Regions from separate parts of the Cytobacillus oceanisediminis genome, predicted to be linked through region 1. Evidence: riboswitches for the same ligand, from Rfam matches in the RefSeq annotation. Region 1 holds a riboswitch; each other region holds the start of a gene.
What was found. A riboswitch is a leader RNA that binds a small molecule or an ion and turns the genes downstream of it on or off. The one in region 1 is predicted to bind thiamine pyrophosphate.

Region 1 (4,604 bases):
CCATGGGATGCAAGAACATTGGAATGGTCTACTGCTTCACCTGTTCAATTCTATAACTTTGCAAAACTGCCGGAAGTTAAATCCCTTGATCCTTTCTGGCACATGAAGAAAAAGAATGAAGGCTTAACGTTATATGACAGTGAAATCGAAGAAATTCATATGCCAAGCAATTCCTGGCTGCCGATTTATATGGGTGTCATCTTCGGCATCGCAGGCTTCCTCCTTGTATTTGAATGGCATATCGCTGCGGCTGTTGCTGCAATCGGCATTTTTGCTGGATTGATCATCCGTTCATTCGATTACAACGAAGGATTCCATGTTACAAAAGATGAAATTCACAGAATTGAAAATGCCTGGAGAAAAACAGAAGGAGAGGTGCATGATCATGTCAGCTAAAGTGGATACTTCCTTGCCCCTTGAATATCAAACTGAGCAGGACCGGATGAATATTCTTGGCTTCTGGGTTTTCCTTGGCGCTGAAATCGTTCTATTTGCCACTCTGTTCGGAGTATATGGAGTATTATATGAACGCTATGCAGGGGGACCTACACATAAAGATATTTTTGTGATCAAGGATGTCATGATTCAGACAGTCCTCCTTTTGACAAGCAGCTTTACAATGGGCATCGCCATTTTTGAAATGCGCCGCCATAACCTGAAGGGGCTAATTACCTGGCTGGTGATTACCCTTGCTCTTGGCGCAGGATTCCTATTCATGGAGATTAATGAGTTTATCCATTATGCCCATGAAGGCGCAACGATGCAGACAAGTGCGTTCCTGTCCAGCTTATTTGTCTTGCTGGGAACACACGGAGCTCACGTAACATTGGGAATTGGCTGGGCAACTATGGTCATCATCCAGCTTTTAAAAAGAGGCCTTACCCCAACTACTGCAAGAAAAACGTTTATTATCGGCCTTTATTGGCACTTCCTTGATGTAGTCTGGATCTTTATTTTCACATTCGTGTATCTGAAAGGACTGGTGGCTTAAATGGAACATCATCAATCAAAAAGCTTCCCGATAAGCCATGTCATTGGATTTGTAGTTTCCCTTGTGCTGACATTTGCAGCAGCAGGTATTGCCCTAAAAACGAACCTCTCTTTTAAAGTGATCATGTGGATTATCGGCTCACTGGCTGTCATTCAGGCTGGCATGCAGCTGTTCATGTTCATGCACTTAAGAGAAGGCGAAGACGGCAAGACGAACTTAGTAAATATGATTTATGCCGTATTTATGGTTATCGTTATTGTAGTGGGTTCTATTTGGGTTCTGACTTCTGGGCACGCTGCTCATTAATATCAAAAAACCGGTCTCCTATTTGGAGGCCGGTTTTATTTGTATTGTCTGATTCCTTTGCTTCCCTGTGTCATTTCCTCCATTACGTTGATAAAAAAGCCAAAACCAAATATCAGCATGGAAGAAACCATAATGCTTAAGCCGATTGATAAAACATATTGCCCTGTGAGACCGCTTACAAAAAAGCTTGAAATAAAGACAATTAATCCTAAAAGTATACCGGCTGCTGTAATATTCCTAAAAAAGTGAAGCACCTTTTGCTGTTTTAATGTCATGTTTTCATCCCCTTTTATTTAATATTCTAACTATGTTCACAAATTTGTCAAACTTTTTGTCACAAATCTGTCAAATTTAAATTGAAAAAGAAAAAAAGCCTTGCAAGATGCAAAGCAATTTTCTACTGATATAGTTTTTTAATGTTCTCCAAATCTTTCTTTAAACTGCATATTTCCTGCCTGGTCAGCATTAACGGCATTTGATCGTACAGTGTAATAATTTGTCCTCCCTCATCCTCCTCATGGAGGGATAAATAGTTATACAAATTTTCACATTGATTTTTGTTGAGGATCGACTGGGTGGTGAAGCTTTTAACTTTTTGAATCTCAAAGGCACTGGTTTCTGCATCAAAGACACCTGTAATGATGTTACCCTGCAATGTGTTTGACAAACAATCACTCCCCTTTTTGAGTAATATACCCATTTTTCAGGAGCAATTTCCTAAAATATGAAAAAACCTCTTTGAAATATATTCAAAGAGGCTGATCTTAATTAGGAAGCATGTTTTTGCGATTGAACAATTTCATCCGATTTTCTCATGATTAATCTAGGTGCCGAAGAAATGATTAATGCTGTTAAAATGGAACAAAGAATTGCAGCACCAAGCATTGTTGCGCCATTTGCCATGAAGGAGAATAATACAGGCGACATCCCTTCTGGCGCATAGCTTCCGAAGAAAAATACACCTGCTATGAAATGCCAGAAATACCGGGCAAGGCTTCCGGCAAACACAGCTAAAACTATCCAGCCCAATGCCTTGTTCTTGTTTCCCCTGCGCAGCTGATATTGAATTGGGCGGAAAAACAAACCGGCAAAACCAATACAGGCAAATGCCACAAAGTACTCAATAAATGCCTGAAGCGGAGTAGCAATCCAAGCATCTCCCATGGCAATCTGCAAAATTCCCCATAAGAGGCCTGCGATGAAGCTTACCTTAAAACCCCACCTGAAAGCCAAAATAAAGATCGGAATCATCGCGGCAGAAATGGAAATAGACGGTGACAGCTTGATTGATGGCAGAAAATCCAGAATGATGGCAAATGCTGCAAAAAATGAAGCTTCAATCATCGCGGTTAAGCTTAATTTTTTCATAAAAAAATCCCCCTTTAATCGTTGACGATACCCCAAGGGAGAACATGCAGGCAGAAAATCTCCTTCCGCCTTTTATTCCACATTCCTGCGCTAGCATTATCTAACAGGTTCAAAGGGTCAGAACAGCGAACTGTTCACTCTCAGCAAAATGCTCCCCTTGTGGCACGTTATTGAATTATCCGATTTTAGTATATATGAAATGAAACATTGTGAAAAGGATTCTTTGAAAAAACTTTTTAACTTATATGCCAGGTTTTCCCCCTGCTTGTCACATTTTTTTCACATATTGATGCCATCTGTTAGCTGTTGTAGCACACTTTCTTATAAACTATATTATTTTTCCATAATTTACAACGTTTAAAAAGAGTAAAACCCTGTTATTAACAATATTATTTCCTTATAATGTAGGTATGTTCAATGAGGAGGGAAATAGTTGAAATCACGTCTTAAGAAGCCTTCGACGATTGTTTCTATTGCATTTGTGATCACGGTGATTTTGGCGGCGGTTATTTGGACCGTACAAGCAGGAAAAAAGGATGTGACAGTTCCGTTTTCTTCTGTGGAAAAAATTATTGCCTCCCAGGATGGAAAGACTGTTGCAGTACAGGAATTTAAAAATGGGAAACTGCTGATCACAGCCCCTGATGGCGAGTACATCTCCCATGTGCCTCCCAACAGTGAGATGGTTGATAAATTAGTAGAAACCTATAATATACAATATACGTTCGCAACCACAGGACCTTATACCCCTTGGATTCTGGGCGGTGTAGTCCTTTTGTTCATAGCCATTGGCATTTACCTGTTTAAGTCAGGAAAAGGCGGAATGGGTGCTACAAATACAATGAAGCAAAGTGTTTCTAAACCAAAGCCCCTTCCTTCCATTTCACTTGAAGATGTTGGAGGAATTCAGGAAGAAATGAAAGAGGAAATCATGCAGACTCTTTCAATATTAAAAGAACCTGAGCGCTCTCTGAAAATGGGCATTAAGCCGCCGAAGGGAATTCTATTATACGGGCCTCCTGGAACGGGGAAAACATTGCTGGCTCAGGCAATCGCTAAAGAACTTGGAGCAACATTTTTCTCAACCAGCGGTTCCGGTTTTAATGAATTGTTCGTTGGTGTGGGAGCATCCCGAGTAAGAAACCTTTTCCAAAATGCCAGAAAGCATGCTCCTGCCGTCGTCTTCATTGACGAAGTAGATGCACTGGCAGGCCGAAGAAAGCAGCATGGCGGAGAAGAAAGCGAAAAAACATTAACTGAACTTCTAGTCCAGCTGGACGGCGGACATTCCAATGATGGAATCCTATTTATTGCCGCCACAAACCGGAAGGATATGCTCGATGAAGCCTTCCTCCGTCCCGGACGGATTGACTTCTCCTTCAATGTCCCTCTTCCTGATACAAAGGGCCGAAGAGAGATTATCAATATTCACACAAAAAATAGATTGCTTGCTGAGGATGTCATGACAACACTTGGCGATTTAGCAGAAAGCACTTCTGGATTCTCGGGAGCAGATCTTCATTCCCTTTTTGAAACGGCAAGCCGCAGAGCTGTCCGTAACGGCCAGGAAATTATCTCAAAGGAAGATTTGGATTATGCGCTTGACCGGACCATTCTGGGAACAACCACCCGGGCTTTACAGGATCACGGCACGAAGCAGCGCGTTGCCATACATGAAGCTGGCCATGCATTAGTGGCTGCTTTAACAAAACCCGGATCCGTCCGAAAAGCAACCATCATTCCGCGTGGCGAAGCACTTGGGTATGTAGCTCCTATACAAAAAGAACTTCACTTATCGACTTCAAGTGAATTGATTGACCAGGTTGCCATGATACTAGCAGGCGGTGTATCAGAGCGTATGATTCTTGGCGAGCATAGCATTGGAGTAAGCGGTGATGTTAAACAGGCCAAGCATATCATAGAGCAAATGGTTGATACC
Region 2 (4,604 bases), 2.0 Mb from region 1:
TACGAAGGCCGAAGAGTGAAGCCCGAGGATAATGGGTTTCGGGACGAAAATGATCCGCGTGCTAATCATAAGGTCTTTCCTGGCTTAAACCGCAAGCCATTGAGAGCGAAAAAAGGGAAGAATGTTACCCAGCTTCACTATGCCAAAAAAGGAATTATTACTCCGGAGATGGAGTTTATAGCCATTCGGGAAAATATGGAACCGGAATTTGTGCGGTCTGAAGTAGCAAGAGGGCGGGCGATTATTCCTTCCAATATCAATCATCCTGAGACAGAGCCAATGATTATCGGAAGGAATTTTCACGTGAAAATTAATGCGAACATTGGAAACTCGGCTGTTTCATCCTCTATTGAAGAAGAGGTAGAGAAAATGACCTGGGCTACCCGATGGGGAGCAGATACAATTATGGATCTGTCTACAGGCAAAAATATTCATACTACACGTGAATGGATTATCAGAAACTCCGCCGTTCCGGTCGGTACTGTTCCCATTTATCAGGCACTTGAAAAGGTTAATGGCATTGCTGAGGATCTTACTTGGGAAGTATACAGGGATACCTTAATCGAACAAGCAGAGCAGGGGGTTGACTATTTTACAATTCATGCAGGTGTCCTTTTGAGGTATGTTCCGCTGTCAGCAAAACGCTTGACCGGAATTGTGTCGAGAGGCGGATCCATTATGGCCCAATGGTGCCTGCATCATCATAAAGAGAACTTTTTATATACACACTTTGAAGAAATCTGCGAGATCATGAAAGCTTATGATGTGGCCTTCTCCCTGGGGGATGGACTGCGGCCGGGATCGATTGCAGATGCAAATGACGAGGCTCAATTTGCAGAGCTCGAAACACTTGGGGAGTTGACTAAAATTGCTTGGGAACATGATGTACAGGTAATGGTCGAGGGACCTGGCCATGTTCCAATGCATTTAATCAAAGAGAACATGGATAAACAATTGGAGATCTGCAAAGAAGCGCCATTCTACACACTTGGACCACTTACGACTGATATAGCCCCGGGATATGACCATATTACCTCTGCCATCGGGGCTGCCATGATAGGCTGGTATGGTACGGCAATGCTTTGTTATGTTACCCCTAAGGAACATTTGGGTTTGCCAAATAGGGACGATGTGCGCGAGGGTGTCATCACGTATAAAATTGCAGCCCATGCTGCAGATCTGGCAAAGGGACATCCTGGAGCGCAAAAAAGGGATGATGCCCTGTCAAAAGCCCGTTTTGAATTCCGTTGGAGAGATCAATTCAATCTCTCATTGGATCCTGAGCGCGCTTTGGAATACCATGATGAAACACTGCCGGCTGAAGGTGCTAAAACAGCTCATTTCTGTTCCATGTGCGGGCCAAAGTTTTGCAGCATGAGAATTTCTCAGGATATCCGGAATTATGCAAAAGAGCATAAGCTTGGCACGGGTGAAGCGATACAGAAAGGTCTGGAAGAAAAAGCTGAGGAATTTAAAAAGGCTGGGGGAAGCATTTATCAGTAGTCTTTTTATAGTTTATAGAAATTATATCCGCTGGGGGTGCCTGTTTGCAGGCTGAGATTAAAGCAAAAGCTTAAGACCCTTGGAACCTGATCTGGCATGAATACCAGCGTAGGGAAGTGGAGTATCGGGGCTGTATTTATTGGGGCCCCATACCGCCGCTTTCTATTTAGAAGGTGGTTTTTTATTTGCAGAAAATCTAAAAATAGCAGGGGAGCAGTCGCTATGAGAAAACAGCTGCATGTTATATCAGATGGAAAGCTTTCTCTAGAGGCCTTCGCTGAAATAGCAGGTGAAGTGGAACCCTTTGCAGACAAGTTCCACTTGAGGGAAAAACATCGAACCTCTAAGGAGCTATATGAAGGAGTTAAGCTGCTTCGTAATAAGGGAATCCCCATTCATAAAATTGTTATAAATGATCGGGTGGATGTTGCATGGACATGTAAAACGGGTGTACATCTTGCTTTTCACAGCCTTCCAGTCCATGTTGTCAAAACGCATTTTCTAGAAATGCCTATCGGATGTTCCGTACATTCTCCTGAAGAAGCAGAAGAGGCTGTAAAACAGGGGGCTGATTATATCCTGTTTGGGCACATATTTAAAACCGATTCCAAGAAGGGAGTCCCGCCAAGGGGTACTGGGTCACTGGAGGCTCTTAAAAAGGCAGTAGATATTCCGGTATTGGCAATTGGAGGCATTAAACCAGAGAAAGTCCCTGAGGTTTTGGAGGCGGGGGCAGATGGCATTGCTGTAATGTCAGGGATTTTGCAGGCAAAGGACCCTGTAGAGGCAGCAAAGCTCTTTTCAAAAAAATTAAATGAGGAGGGGAAATAGTGAGGAAAATGTTTGACGCCGTTATAGTTGGAGGTGGCATTAACGGAAGCTCAATTGCATTTCAACTGGCTAAAAGAGGGTATAAAGTGGCCGTTTTGGATAAGGGGAAAATTGCCGGCAAGGCTTCCGGAGCAGCAGCTGGAATTTTAGGAGCCCAAACGGAACTGACAGAAGACGGCCCGCTATTTCAGTTGGCATGCAAAAGCCGCTCCATGTACCGGAGCCTGATTCCTGAACTGGAAGACTTATCACAAGTGCATATTGGCTATCAAAATAAGGGTGTATATAAAGTGGCGGCTAATAAAGAAGAGGAGCAGGTATTAAAAAGATTGATTGAAAGCCAGCAAAAAGCGGATGAGCAGGCCGAATGGTTTTCGATTGATGACCTGATCAAACGTGAACCGTTCGTATCAAACAAATTGAGGGGTGCCATGTATATACCGAATGACGGACAGGTACAGGCATATGAATTGTCCCTTGCATTTGCAAAAGCTTCAATAGCCCTCGGTGCAGAAATATATGAGTATATGCATGTATCAGATTTTATTTTAAAAGATGAAAAGGTTTATGGGGTCAGAACCAGCCAGGGAGAATTTCTGGCAGATTCTGTTATTATTGCTTCCGGGGCCTGGAGCAGGGAGATTCTTGAAAGAACGGGCCTTGCGCTGCCCATTATTCCGGTTAAAGGCGAGTGCTTCTCGGTCAAGATTGAAAAACCGCTTGTACAGGGGACAATCTTTTCACACGGATGCTATATCGTTCCAAAGCAATCTGGGAGGTTGGTAGTTGGAGCGACGGTTAAGGTAAATTCATTTGATGAGAAGGTGACCTTTGAGGGGATATCCTTGCTGATGGAAAAGGCTCAAAACCTGGTTCCGGATATCGCGAATGCAGAATGGGAACGTGCCTGGACAGGAATTCGTCCGCAATCGGCTGATGGCCAGCCTTTTTTAGGCGAACATCCTGCTTATAGAGGGCTATATATTGCCGCTGGCCATTTTCGAAATGGGATCCTCCTTGCCCCGGCAACAGGTGAACTGATGGCAGACATCCTCGAAGGAAAAACGGAGCAGCCAAATCCTTTTCAGCTGTCCCGCCTTGAATGCATAGTCCATTCGTCAAAAGGGGTGCTTTTATGAATGTTGTCATTAACGGTGATGCTATGGTGCTGCCGGAAACAGTTAATTCTGTTTCACGTCTGCTCGAGCACTTTAATTTGGAGCAAAAGGTAGTCATTGTCGAACTGAACCAGCATATTTTGGATAAATCCACGCATGCTGAAACCATTCTGTCAGATGGGGATCGAATCGAAATTGTACACTTTGTAGGAGGCGGATGATTTGTTGAAAATTGGACCATATGAATTTAACTCACGGCTGCTGCTCGGAACAGGAAAATATCCAAACTTTGATGTGCAAAGGGAAGCTGTTGAAGCTTCGGAAACAGAGGTGCTTACGTTTGCTGTACGCCGTATGAACATTTTTGAAGCGAACCAGCCCAACTTTTTGGAAAAGCTGGACTTAAAGAAATATAAATTACTCCCTAATACGGCAGGAGCAAGTACAGCTGAGGAGGCTGTCCGAATAGCGAGGCTATCCAAAGCTTCCGGGCTCTGCGACATGATTAAGGTTGAGGTTATTGGATGCAGCAAAACGCTTCTTCCCGATCCAATAGAAACAAAAAAAGCAGCGGAAATCCTATTAGACGAGGGATTTATTGTTCTGCCCTATACTTCTGATGATGTCGTGCTTGCTCGAAAACTTGAAGAACTAGGCTGCCATGCGGTCATGCCATGTGCTTCGCCAATTGGTTCAGGGCAGGGAATCATTAATCCTATTAACCTTCAATTTATTACAGAGCAGGCTACTGTGCCGATTATTGTGGATGCTGGAATTGGGAGCCCGGCAGATGCGGCATTGGCAATGGAGCTGGGAGCAGATGGAGTGTTATTAAATACGGCTGTCTCCTCTGCCGATGATCCTGTTAAAATGGCAAAAGCAATGAAACTCGCCATTGAAGCAGGGAGGCTGGGTTATGAAGCAGGCCGGATGCCGAAAAAACGTTATGCATCAGCAAGCAGCCCGGCGGAAGGAATGGTTTTTAGTTGAATGAACGGTACTCCCGCCAGATGTTATTTCCTCCAATTGGTAAAGAAGGACAGAAAAAGCTGAGGGAAAAACACGCTTTAATTGTAGGGGCTGGTGCATTAGGGGCTGCAAATGCAGAAACCCTCACAAGGGCAGGCGTCGGCAAATTAACCATTGCCGATC
Region 3 (4,604 bases), 1.2 Mb from region 1:
TCTGAAAAACGTATCCTAATTTTAGTCTTAACTCTTGCTCCTTCCACTGGGAAAGGGAGCGATCATTAAAAAGAATATTGCCTTTGGATGGAGCAGATAATCCTGCCAGCAGTCTGGAAAGCGTTGTTTTTCCTGATCCATTTGAACCAGCTATTGCCACAAATTCACCTTTTTTAACAGAAAAACTAATATTTCTAAGCAAATCCTTCCCATCTTTATGAAAAGAGAGATTCTCTGCCGATAGGATGATCTGCTCTTCAAAGCCTTGATGTATAGTTTTCCTGTTATCTAATATCTGAAGTGCAGCAGAGGGATCTACAAATCCAGCAATTAATTCCCGATCAGTTAACGGAAGCTTTTGCCCACTGTAAATCCCTGCCTTTTTTCCTAATAGGCCTGCTCTTACTGCGCTTGGCAGCCATATACCCTCAAGCAGAAGTTCTTCTGCATACTTATTAAAGCAGTCTGCCGTGCTTCCATTAAATATAATTTCGCCATCCCGGTTTAGCACCACGCAGCGGTCGGTCAAATCAACCCAATCATCCAGCTTGTGCTCAATTATTAGAAGGGAAAAGGATTGCTCCTCTTTAAGCTGTTTGATGATGCGGGTAAGTTCATAGCCTGAAGCCGGGTCAAGATTTGCTGTCGGTTCATCCAAAATAAGGATATCCGGTTTTAATGACAATACACATGCAAGGGCAAGTTTTTGTTTTTGTCCCCCCGAAAGGGTGTGGATTAAGGCGTTTTTAAATGGCAGAAGATGAACAAGTTCGAGTGCTTCATCAATCTTGCTCTCAATTTCTTCAGGAGGTGTTTTCATATTCTCAAGGCCGAATGCCAGCTCCTCTTCAACTGTTGTCATGCAAAACTGGCTTTCAGGATCCTGAAACACAATGCCGATGTGCTGATTAATTTCACCGTGCCGGAATTCCTCCAGCATCTTTCCCTTGAAAGAAATGGTGCCATCCAGTTCGCCATCAACGGCTTCCGGATACAATTTATTTAAGCAGAAAGCAAGCGTGCTTTTTCCGCAGCCGCTGGGGCCCAATAATAGAACAGCTTCCCCAGGATAAAGGCAGAAATTCACATTCTTAAAAACAGGATTCTTCACATCTTCATGCCGGAAGGACAGCTGTTCTGTTATTAATAAAGGCTGGTTATGCTGTAATGCCATTTTTGGATTTTTCCCTTCTCAGCTCTTTTCCGATAGGAAAGCTGTTTAATGCCCCAGTTTTAGCAAGACTCTCACTCAGCCATTTCCCTAGCAATCCAGCAAGCAAAGCTCCGCTAATCAGTCTCACAAAAAACATGGCAGTTACATAACCCGGTGAGAGGGCAGCATAGCCGGAAATGAAATAGCCCCAAATAAAGCTTGTAACAGAAGAGCCCATGCCGGCAGCAATTAAAACCCATGTACGGTAATTGTTCCATTTTGTGGCCGCAAAAACAGCTTCTGCTCCAATCCCCTGAATCATACCTGAAAGAATCAGGCGAGGGCCTACTGCATTGCCAATCATGACTTCAATGGCTGCAGCGATGGTTTCCGATAAAAAGGCTGCACCGGGTTTTCTGATTATATACGCTGCGATGATCGAAACAATAAACCAAATGCCAAAAATCAGATCATAGCCAATTAAGCCGAACATCCCATATAGCACGTTGCCAAATTGCATGAACACCAGGTACACAACTGCAAACACAACTGCGAGAACAGACAGGACAATGACCTCACGAAGCTTCCATTTTTCGAGCATATTACATAGCCCCCTTCTTGGAAGGACTGTTCGCAGACATATTCACCGTCATGACAATATGAGTAGAATCGCTTTTTTTACAGCTTTCGAAAGCATCTTCCAGCGTTTTAAAAACAGCGTGTGCATCTCCATCTAATCTTGAAGCATAATGGACACCTTCAGTAAATGTTCCCTGATCCTTTGCGAGCTCGACTTGGTCCATAATGACGTTCATATATGCAGGAATCCCCATCGGATAAAGTGCGAACTGTACAGCGACTTCCTGGTTGATTCCTGCTGATTTTTCTTCATTCGCCCGTTCCTCATTTTCAGCAAGATAAGCATCGCCGGCAGTATCCCCAGGGCATCCATTTGAAAAAGTGCCATTAAATACTACATGGTCACCATGCTTAACAGCTTCAAGATAAATAGCTTTGACCACATCAAAAACATGAATGGACCTGCCTCTCACACAAGTGCTTACATCATCTGTTTCCATCCATACCTTGCTTGTATCCACTTCTTTTAGAGCAGATAAAATAACATCCACAAACCTGTCAGTCATTGGATAAATTGAAAACCTGCAACCTGTAATCTCACTTGTTCCGCATAAGAAATTTTCCTGCATTTTGCCATCCTCCTATTTTAAATAAAAATAAAAAACTGCATTCCCATAAGGAAATGCAGTTGAATGATATCAATACACTAGAAATGATAGCCGTTCACCTGCACTTCCCCACGCTGGTATTATCCAGATCGGGTGATAAGAGTCAGAACGGATTGTTCTTCTCAGCCATTAAAGCTCCCCTAGTGCAAAATAAGATATGCAGTTTTTATTGACTCCATCTTAATACGGAGCATACAAATTGTAAATGAATAATTTATAATTCTTTAAATCAAATGATCTATGAAAACAGATAAACGCCGTCACTAAGCAGATATGCTATGAAAATATTTTTACATTGTCCATGTCATGTTCTATTCCAATCCTTCCCTTCATAAAAGTGTAATAGGACAATTTTACACCGAGAATAGGGGGCAAATTGGATGATATACAGAATGCTTGCTTTAAATATTGACGGAACACTGCTCCAATCAAATGGAAGACTTCATAAATCAACAAAAGAAGCGATTGAATATGTGCAGCAAAAAGGAATTTATGTAACACTTGTCACATCCAGAAGTTTTCCATCTGCGAAAAAAGCGGCCAAAGCATTGAAAATCAATTCTTTGCTGGTCACACACAGGGGGGCTTATATTGCAGCTTCTCAGGAAAAGCCGATATATGTAAAAAGGATACAGGAAGATGAAACGTTTGAAATCGTGCGCCTGCTTGAAGGCTTTACCTGTCAAATCAGGCTGGTGCACGAAAAATATTCCCTTGCCAACAAAACCAAGCTAAATACCAATATGCTTGCTAAAACGGTTTTTACAACCGGGGATCCCATTTTTTACTCGCAGCAATTTGTGGATTCATTAAGTGACACCATTTTAGATGAGCCGGTCACACCGCCAAAAATCGAAGTGTATTTTGAAGATAAAGAAGACCTTGAGGATGCTAAGGCAGCCATTAGGGGCATGTTTGAAAATGTAGAAGTCATTAAGTTGAGTGATCTGCGAATGGATATCGTTCCTTCCGGAGTTTCAAAGCTAAATGGTTTGCTTTATTTATGTGAACATCTCGGAATTTCCCGAAACCAAATGGTCGTTATAGGCGACTCGGCAGATGACCTGGAAATGATTGAAGCCGCCGGTCTCGGTGTGGCTATGGGCAATGCCCCTGCAGAAGTAAAAAAAGCAGCCGACTGGCTGACCCGATCCAATGACCAGAACGGCGTAAGCTACATGGTTAAAGAACATTTCCGGAAGCAGCATCCAATCGATTTCCTGAAGAAAATGAATCTATTAAAATAAAATCAATGAAAGAGAGTTCGATTAGGTAATCGGCTCTTTTTTTGCTTTGTGAAATTGCCAAAGGAGAAAGAAAAAAGAACCATGAATAATATAAACAATCCATTAGGAATCATTCCCCTTATATTGACCTTGTTTCCCCATTTCTGTACACTAAAAGAAGTTTGTCAACATGAAAAATAGACACTTTGCAGCTGCCTTAAGAAAACAAAGACATCGGCAGATTTAATATATTTTCTAAAAAAGGTGATCGATTTGAATATTTCAATTTTAGGTATACAGGATGAACGGTTCCATCGGCCGCTCCGGCTGATCGGGAACCTCTTTTTTGAAGAATGTGCGGTGACGCTGGGTGAGAATGCTGCAGCTGATCTGACAATTAATTTTCAGCTTGAACATGGAAAACACATTAAAGCCATTGCAGAGCTTACTGATAAAGATGGCAAGAACCTTTCAGCCAATTTTGAGAAGGAATTCGTTCCGGCTGAGTCAGAAAAAGAGAATTTCAAACAAATAAAAAATGCAGTATCCCATGTATATCTGACTGTTTTGCAGGATTGGACAGGCATTATTCAAAAGTGGGGAATTCTGACTGGGGTACGTCCCACAAAATTGCTTCACCGTGCCATCCAGCATCAGACACCTCTCCATGAAGCCCATCAGCAGCTGAAGGAAGAGTATTTGATTACAGATGAAAAAATCCAGCTTATGCAGAATATCGTAGACAGGCAGCTTGCTGTCGTACCGGATCTTTATGACTTAAAAAATGAAGTCAGCATATATATTGGCATTCCATTCTGCCCGACAAAATGCGCATATTGCACTTTTCCTGCATATGCGATTAATGGCAGGCAGGGTTCTGTAAACTCATTCCTTGGCGGCCTGCATTACGAAATGCGCAAAATTGGCGAGTGGCTGAAAGAAAATGATGTAAAAATTACTACTGTCTATTATGGAGGA
Region 4 (4,604 bases), 2.1 Mb from region 1:
TGGAAAAAAATGAGAACACTATACTAATGCTGCTGTTTGTTATTCCGATATTGCCAGATGAAATCATTTGTGTTGGAGCAGGAATGGGTGGGGTTTCATTTAAAAAGTTCCTGGGAATTGCCTCTATTTCCAAAATGGCAACTTCCTTGCTGCTGGCTTACTCTCTTTCTTTGGCCCATGCATTATCCTTATCTGCCTCACAGCTTTTATTAGTCGTTTCGGTTGTGATAGGGGTATTTTACAGTGTATCTCACTTTTATAAAAAGAAGAAGAAAAGAAACTATGAGGATTGTCCGTAGTCTTAAAATGGTTCCTCCTATCGCTGTCAGCGAAACTATTCAGGCAACGATAGGATCAATCACTCTAGATAGATGCGAAGATTCCCGATGCTTTGGCAACCAGCTGATCCTGGTCGTTATAAATCAGGCAGTCTGTATGGTTGAGGGTGCGCCCTCTTTTCACAAGGTAAGCATTAGCGATAAGAAATTCACCTGTCGCCCCCTTTAGGAAAGTGACCTTTAAATCAGCCGTCACCACGGATTGCATCTGGTTTTCATCCGGCTCGAATATATTCCCCATCGCTACATCCGCAAGAGTGGAAATAATGCCTCCATGAACCAGCCCCGCGCTGTTAATAAAGAGCGGCTGGATTGGCAAAGTGACTTTCATATTGCTTTCACTGACTCTTTCGTAATGGAATTTCAGAAATTCATCAAAAGGCTGTTTAATTAGCATTTTGTACACTCCAATTTCATTAAGGTTAAAATGTTTATTCCCGATTTTTTGTGAAATCCCTGCCTATCGCGGCTAATTTGTATAGGAAAGGCTGCATTATTGCGAATTTATGATTTTATTACATGGTTTCATAAAATCTAAAAAAGTGTTATTATTTTCAATAAATTCAAAAAAAGGCAGGGCTGAATATGGCAAAAGTAGAGAATATTAGTTTCGCAGAAAACTTTCCTATTTCATTTAAGGAACTGGAAGAAGAAGCAGAGAAAGTGATGGGAGCTGGCGGATTTGGCTATGTCCAATCAGGAGCCGGAGGAGAAGAAACGCTGAAAAAGAATATTGAATCCTTTGCAAAATACTCAATTGTACCGAGAATGCTGAGAGGTGTTTCAGTGCCGGATATAAGTGTGAATTTATTTGGAAAAACGTATCCTTATCCAGTTTTCCTGGCACCTATTGGAATGCAGCGCCTTGAACACAGTGAGGGAGAGCTTGCATCTGCACGGGCAGCAGCTTCGTTTGGAATACCTTTTATCCAGAGCACGGTATCCAGTTATTCCATTGAAGAAATCTCTAATGCAACAGGCGCGAGCCCAAAATGGTTCCAATTATATTGGTCCAATTATGAAGATGCTGCGTTCAGTATGGTGCGCCGAGCGCAGGAATCAGGATATGAAGCCATTGTGTTAACAGTTGATACAGTGATGATGGGATGGAGGGAAGCGGATCTAAGAAACAATTTTTCCCCGTTAAAGCTTGGCTATGGAAAAGCAAATTATGAGAGCGATTCTGTCTTTATGGCCTCTCTCCATGACGATGATGTAGTTCAGGGAATCCTTGATAATATCCATCATCCAACATTGAGCTGGGAGCATATTGCAAGGTTAAAAGAGAAAACAAGTCTGCCGATACTATTAAAGGGTATTCTCCATCCGGAAGATGCCAGGCAGGCCGTTGAAAAAGGGATAGACGGAATCATAGTATCTAATCATGGCGGCAGGCAGCTTGATGGGGTAATTGCGGCGATTGATGCGCTGGGACCGATCGTGAAGGAAGTCAAAGGACGAATTCCAGTATTGTTTGACAGTGGCATTCGCCGCGGTTCAGATGTTGTCAAAGCTCTGGCATTAGGAGCCGACGCAGTTTGCCTAGGACGGCCGTATGTGTACGGTTTGGCCATTGGCGGGCAGGCTGGGGTTGAAAAAGTGCTTGCCAACTTTATTGAAGAAACGAAAGTGTCGCTGTCTCTGGCAGGGGTGGGGAGCCTAAAAGAGCTGGCAGGTCTGCAGCTAATTCGATAGTTTTTCATCTTTTTAAAAAAAGCCTGGTCAGTTGACAGTTCAGACTGTGTTTACTAATATACCTATAGGGGTACATGATTAATATGCCGACATTAAAGGAGATGCAGTCATGTTCGATTACACAGTTGAAACCGAAAAATCGATTGAAGAAGCAATATCCTCACTTGAGGGAAGTCTGAAGGAAGAAAAGTTCGGAGTTTTATGGCAGTTTAACGTTCAGGAGAAGCTGCAGGAAAAAGGATTGGAATATAACGAGGCCTTCCATGTTTTAGAGGTATGTAATCCAAATGAAGCACATCGCGTTTTAACACAGAATAAAATGGCCGGCTACTTCCTGCCTTGTAAAATTGTTGTGTATGAAGATGAAGGCAAAACAAAAATTGGCATGCCCAAGCCGACAAGCATGATTGAACTAATCAAAAACGAATCTGTTCAAAGCTTCGCAGCAGAAATTGAAGAGCGCTTAATCGATTGCATCAAGAAAAGTATTTAAGCAAAAAGATTGATGACAGTGCCGGAATAGTTTGTTATGCTTGAGATAGCTTATCAAACTAAATATCTATTCAACTACTAGGGGTGCCCCGAATGTGCGGGCTGAGAGGAAAGCGCGTTATAGCTTTCTGACTCTTATGGACCTGATCTGGTTAATGCCAGCGGAGGGAAGTAGGATTTGACTATATGTCGATTCATATACTAAACCAAGCCAGGTCCTTATGGGAATCTGGCTTTTTTGTATACATACTTCTCATCCTGATAAGCAATCAGGCGCCCCTTTAGAAAGGAGGTTTAGATGAACAGAACCCGATTGTTAACTACGATGGCTTTATTTGTGGCAATTGGGACACTGGGATCCCATTTGATCTGGTTTCCGGCAGGTGTAGCCAAGGCCTATCCGGTCCAGCATGCGGTAAATGTATTGGCAGCGGTGACGCTTGGACCCCTGCCTGCAGCAGCCGTGGCTTTTATGATTGGCCTGCTTCGTAATTTGCTTGGATTCGGGACGCTGCTTGCGTTTCCAGGCGGCATGATGGGTGCGTTTTTGGCAGGTGTGCTTTATTTGAAGTTCGGCCGGAAAATATGGGCTGCTGTTGGTGAGGTGGTAGGTACCGGCATAATCGGTGCATTGTTTGCAGTCCCATACGCAAAGGTTCTCATGGGGAGCGCAGCTGGCGCATTCTTCTTTGTACCGCCATTCCTGGTCAGCAGCATTGCCGGTGCGGCCATAGGCTGGATGGTTTTGGCGAAGGTTAAAGAGAAGAATTTGGTTCAGAATATGTGATGATTTTGGGCTGGCGAAGCTAGTTGAGTAAGCAGATAAGCGGAGTGCAGCATAGCAATCTGACTTTATGAGCGATTTTCAAGAGTTATGGGCGAAATCCAAAAATTTATGAGCGATTTTCAAGAGTTATGGGCGAAATCCAAAAATTTATGAGCGATTTTCAAGAGTTATGGACGAAATCCAAAATTTATGAGTGAAAAACGACAAGTTAGACAATCGGTAAAAAAATTAAAAAATGTTAGAAAACTGCTAGGGGCGCTACGGCTGAGATAAGGAGCTTTTCCTTTGTCCCTTGGAACCTGATCTGGATAATGCCAGCGCAGGGAAGCGGTGAGGACCTCGTTATATATCCTCATGCTTTTTCCCCGGCAGCTTCTGAATTTAATAAGGAGGCTATTTTTTATGACTTTTTCAGAGATTCTGCGCAAGGAAAATGAAGATTTGTTTCAGCTGATATTTGAACATCCATTTGTTCAGGGTATCGGGAGAGGGGATGTGCCGAAAGAGGCGCTGGCCCATTACATTAAAGCGGACTTTGAGTATTTGAATGCGTTCATGCATATTTATGGGATTGCCATTTCAAAGTCAGCAGAGCGTAAGGATATTGCTTATTTTAATCAGCAAATAGAATTTGTATTGAACAGCGAAGTACATCCCCACCATAATTTTTGCCAGCAGATTGGCGTGGATTACGAAGCATTGCAGGGTTATCCGCTCCCGCCAACAGCTGATCATTATGTTAAGCATATGATGTATCATGCCCACACAGGCGGCATGGGTGAAATCCTTTCTGCATTATTGCCTTGTCCATGGACTTATTGGGAGATTGGGCTTGAGCTCATGAAGCAATATGAGCCTGATGAGAACCATCCGTTTTATCCATGGATCTCTTTTTATGCAAATTTAAGGGTCGAGGCTGTGACCATGAATATGAGAAACCGTTTGGATGAGCTTGCTGATGCGGCATCACCGGAAGAAAGGCAGCGAATGAAGGACGCTTTCCGAAAAAGCTGCCAGCTGGAGCTTGGCTTCTGGGAGATGGCTTATACCTGCGAAGAGTGGCCGGCGGGCAATCCGGCAGCAGTAAGATAAGAAAAGCGCAAGCGCCTCGCTCAAAAAGGAACGCAGACTAAGAACGCCACGTCCTGTGGCAACGTCTGCATGACCCACATCCTCCCAAAAGCTGTCGCTTTTGGTCGTGCGATGTTTTTATACTTTCTTATTTAATAAGAAAAACGCCTGCATCTGCTTTATGGCAGCGCAGGCGTTTTTTCAAAATCCCATCTGTAATG

Region 2: linked by a shared signal. The riboswitch ahead of IRB79_RS03885 (thiamine phosphate synthase) and the one ahead of thiT (energy-coupled thiamine transporter ThiT) in region 1 are both predicted to bind thiamine pyrophosphate.
Region 3: linked by a shared signal. The riboswitch ahead of IRB79_RS07880 (YkoF family thiamine/hydroxymethylpyrimidine-binding protein) and the one ahead of thiT (energy-coupled thiamine transporter ThiT) in region 1 are both predicted to bind thiamine pyrophosphate.
Region 4: linked by a shared signal. The riboswitch ahead of thiW (energy coupling factor transporter S component ThiW) and the one ahead of thiT (energy-coupled thiamine transporter ThiT) in region 1 are both predicted to bind thiamine pyrophosphate.

The regions. Positions count from the first base shown of each region.
Region 1 covers NZ_CP065511.1:2,746,053-2,750,656, forward strand. Annotated here, with positions in the region: gene qoxB (cytochrome aa3 quinol oxidase subunit I) at 1-396, shown strand, start outside; gene qoxC (cytochrome aa3 quinol oxidase subunit III) at 386-991, shown strand; gene qoxD (cytochrome aa3 quinol oxidase subunit IV) at 992-1,297, shown strand; gene IRB79_RS13915 (hypothetical protein) at 1,333-1,572, opposite strand; gene IRB79_RS13920 (hypothetical protein) at 1,695-1,964, opposite strand; gene thiT (energy-coupled thiamine transporter ThiT) at 2,066-2,665, opposite strand; TPP riboswitch at 2,731-2,833, opposite strand; gene IRB79_RS13930 (AAA family ATPase) at 3,099-4,604, shown strand, end outside.
Region 2 covers NZ_CP065511.1:748,843-753,446, forward strand. Annotated here, with positions in the region: gene thiC (phosphomethylpyrimidine synthase ThiC) at 1-1,503, shown strand, start outside; TPP riboswitch at 1,526-1,635, shown strand; gene IRB79_RS03885 (thiamine phosphate synthase) at 1,726-2,334, shown strand; gene thiO (glycine oxidase ThiO) at 2,334-3,473, shown strand; gene thiS (sulfur carrier protein ThiS) at 3,470-3,673, shown strand; gene IRB79_RS03900 (thiazole synthase) at 3,675-4,442, shown strand; gene IRB79_RS03905 (MoeB/ThiF family adenylyltransferase) at 4,439-4,604, shown strand, end outside.
Region 3 covers NZ_CP065511.1:1,508,215-1,512,818, forward strand. Annotated here, with positions in the region: gene IRB79_RS07870 (ABC transporter ATP-binding protein) at 1-1,174, opposite strand, end outside; gene IRB79_RS07875 (ECF transporter S component) at 1,158-1,754, opposite strand; gene IRB79_RS07880 (YkoF family thiamine/hydroxymethylpyrimidine-binding protein) at 1,756-2,361, opposite strand; TPP riboswitch at 2,450-2,552, opposite strand; gene IRB79_RS07885 (Cof-type HAD-IIB family hydrolase) at 2,781-3,647, shown strand; gene IRB79_RS07890 (coproporphyrinogen III oxidase) at 3,900-4,604, shown strand, end outside.
Region 4 covers NZ_CP065511.1:674,544-679,147, forward strand. Annotated here, with positions in the region: gene IRB79_RS03430 (TVP38/TMEM64 family protein) at 1-299, shown strand, start outside; gene IRB79_RS03435 (PaaI family thioesterase) at 364-735, opposite strand; gene IRB79_RS03440 (alpha-hydroxy-acid oxidizing protein) at 924-2,033, shown strand; gene IRB79_RS03445 (DUF302 domain-containing protein) at 2,143-2,526, shown strand; TPP riboswitch at 2,596-2,712, shown strand; gene thiW (energy coupling factor transporter S component ThiW) at 2,824-3,312, shown strand; TPP riboswitch at 3,554-3,655, shown strand; gene tenA (thiaminase II) at 3,715-4,404, shown strand; gene IRB79_RS03460 (DUF1287 domain-containing protein) at 4,563-4,604, opposite strand, start outside.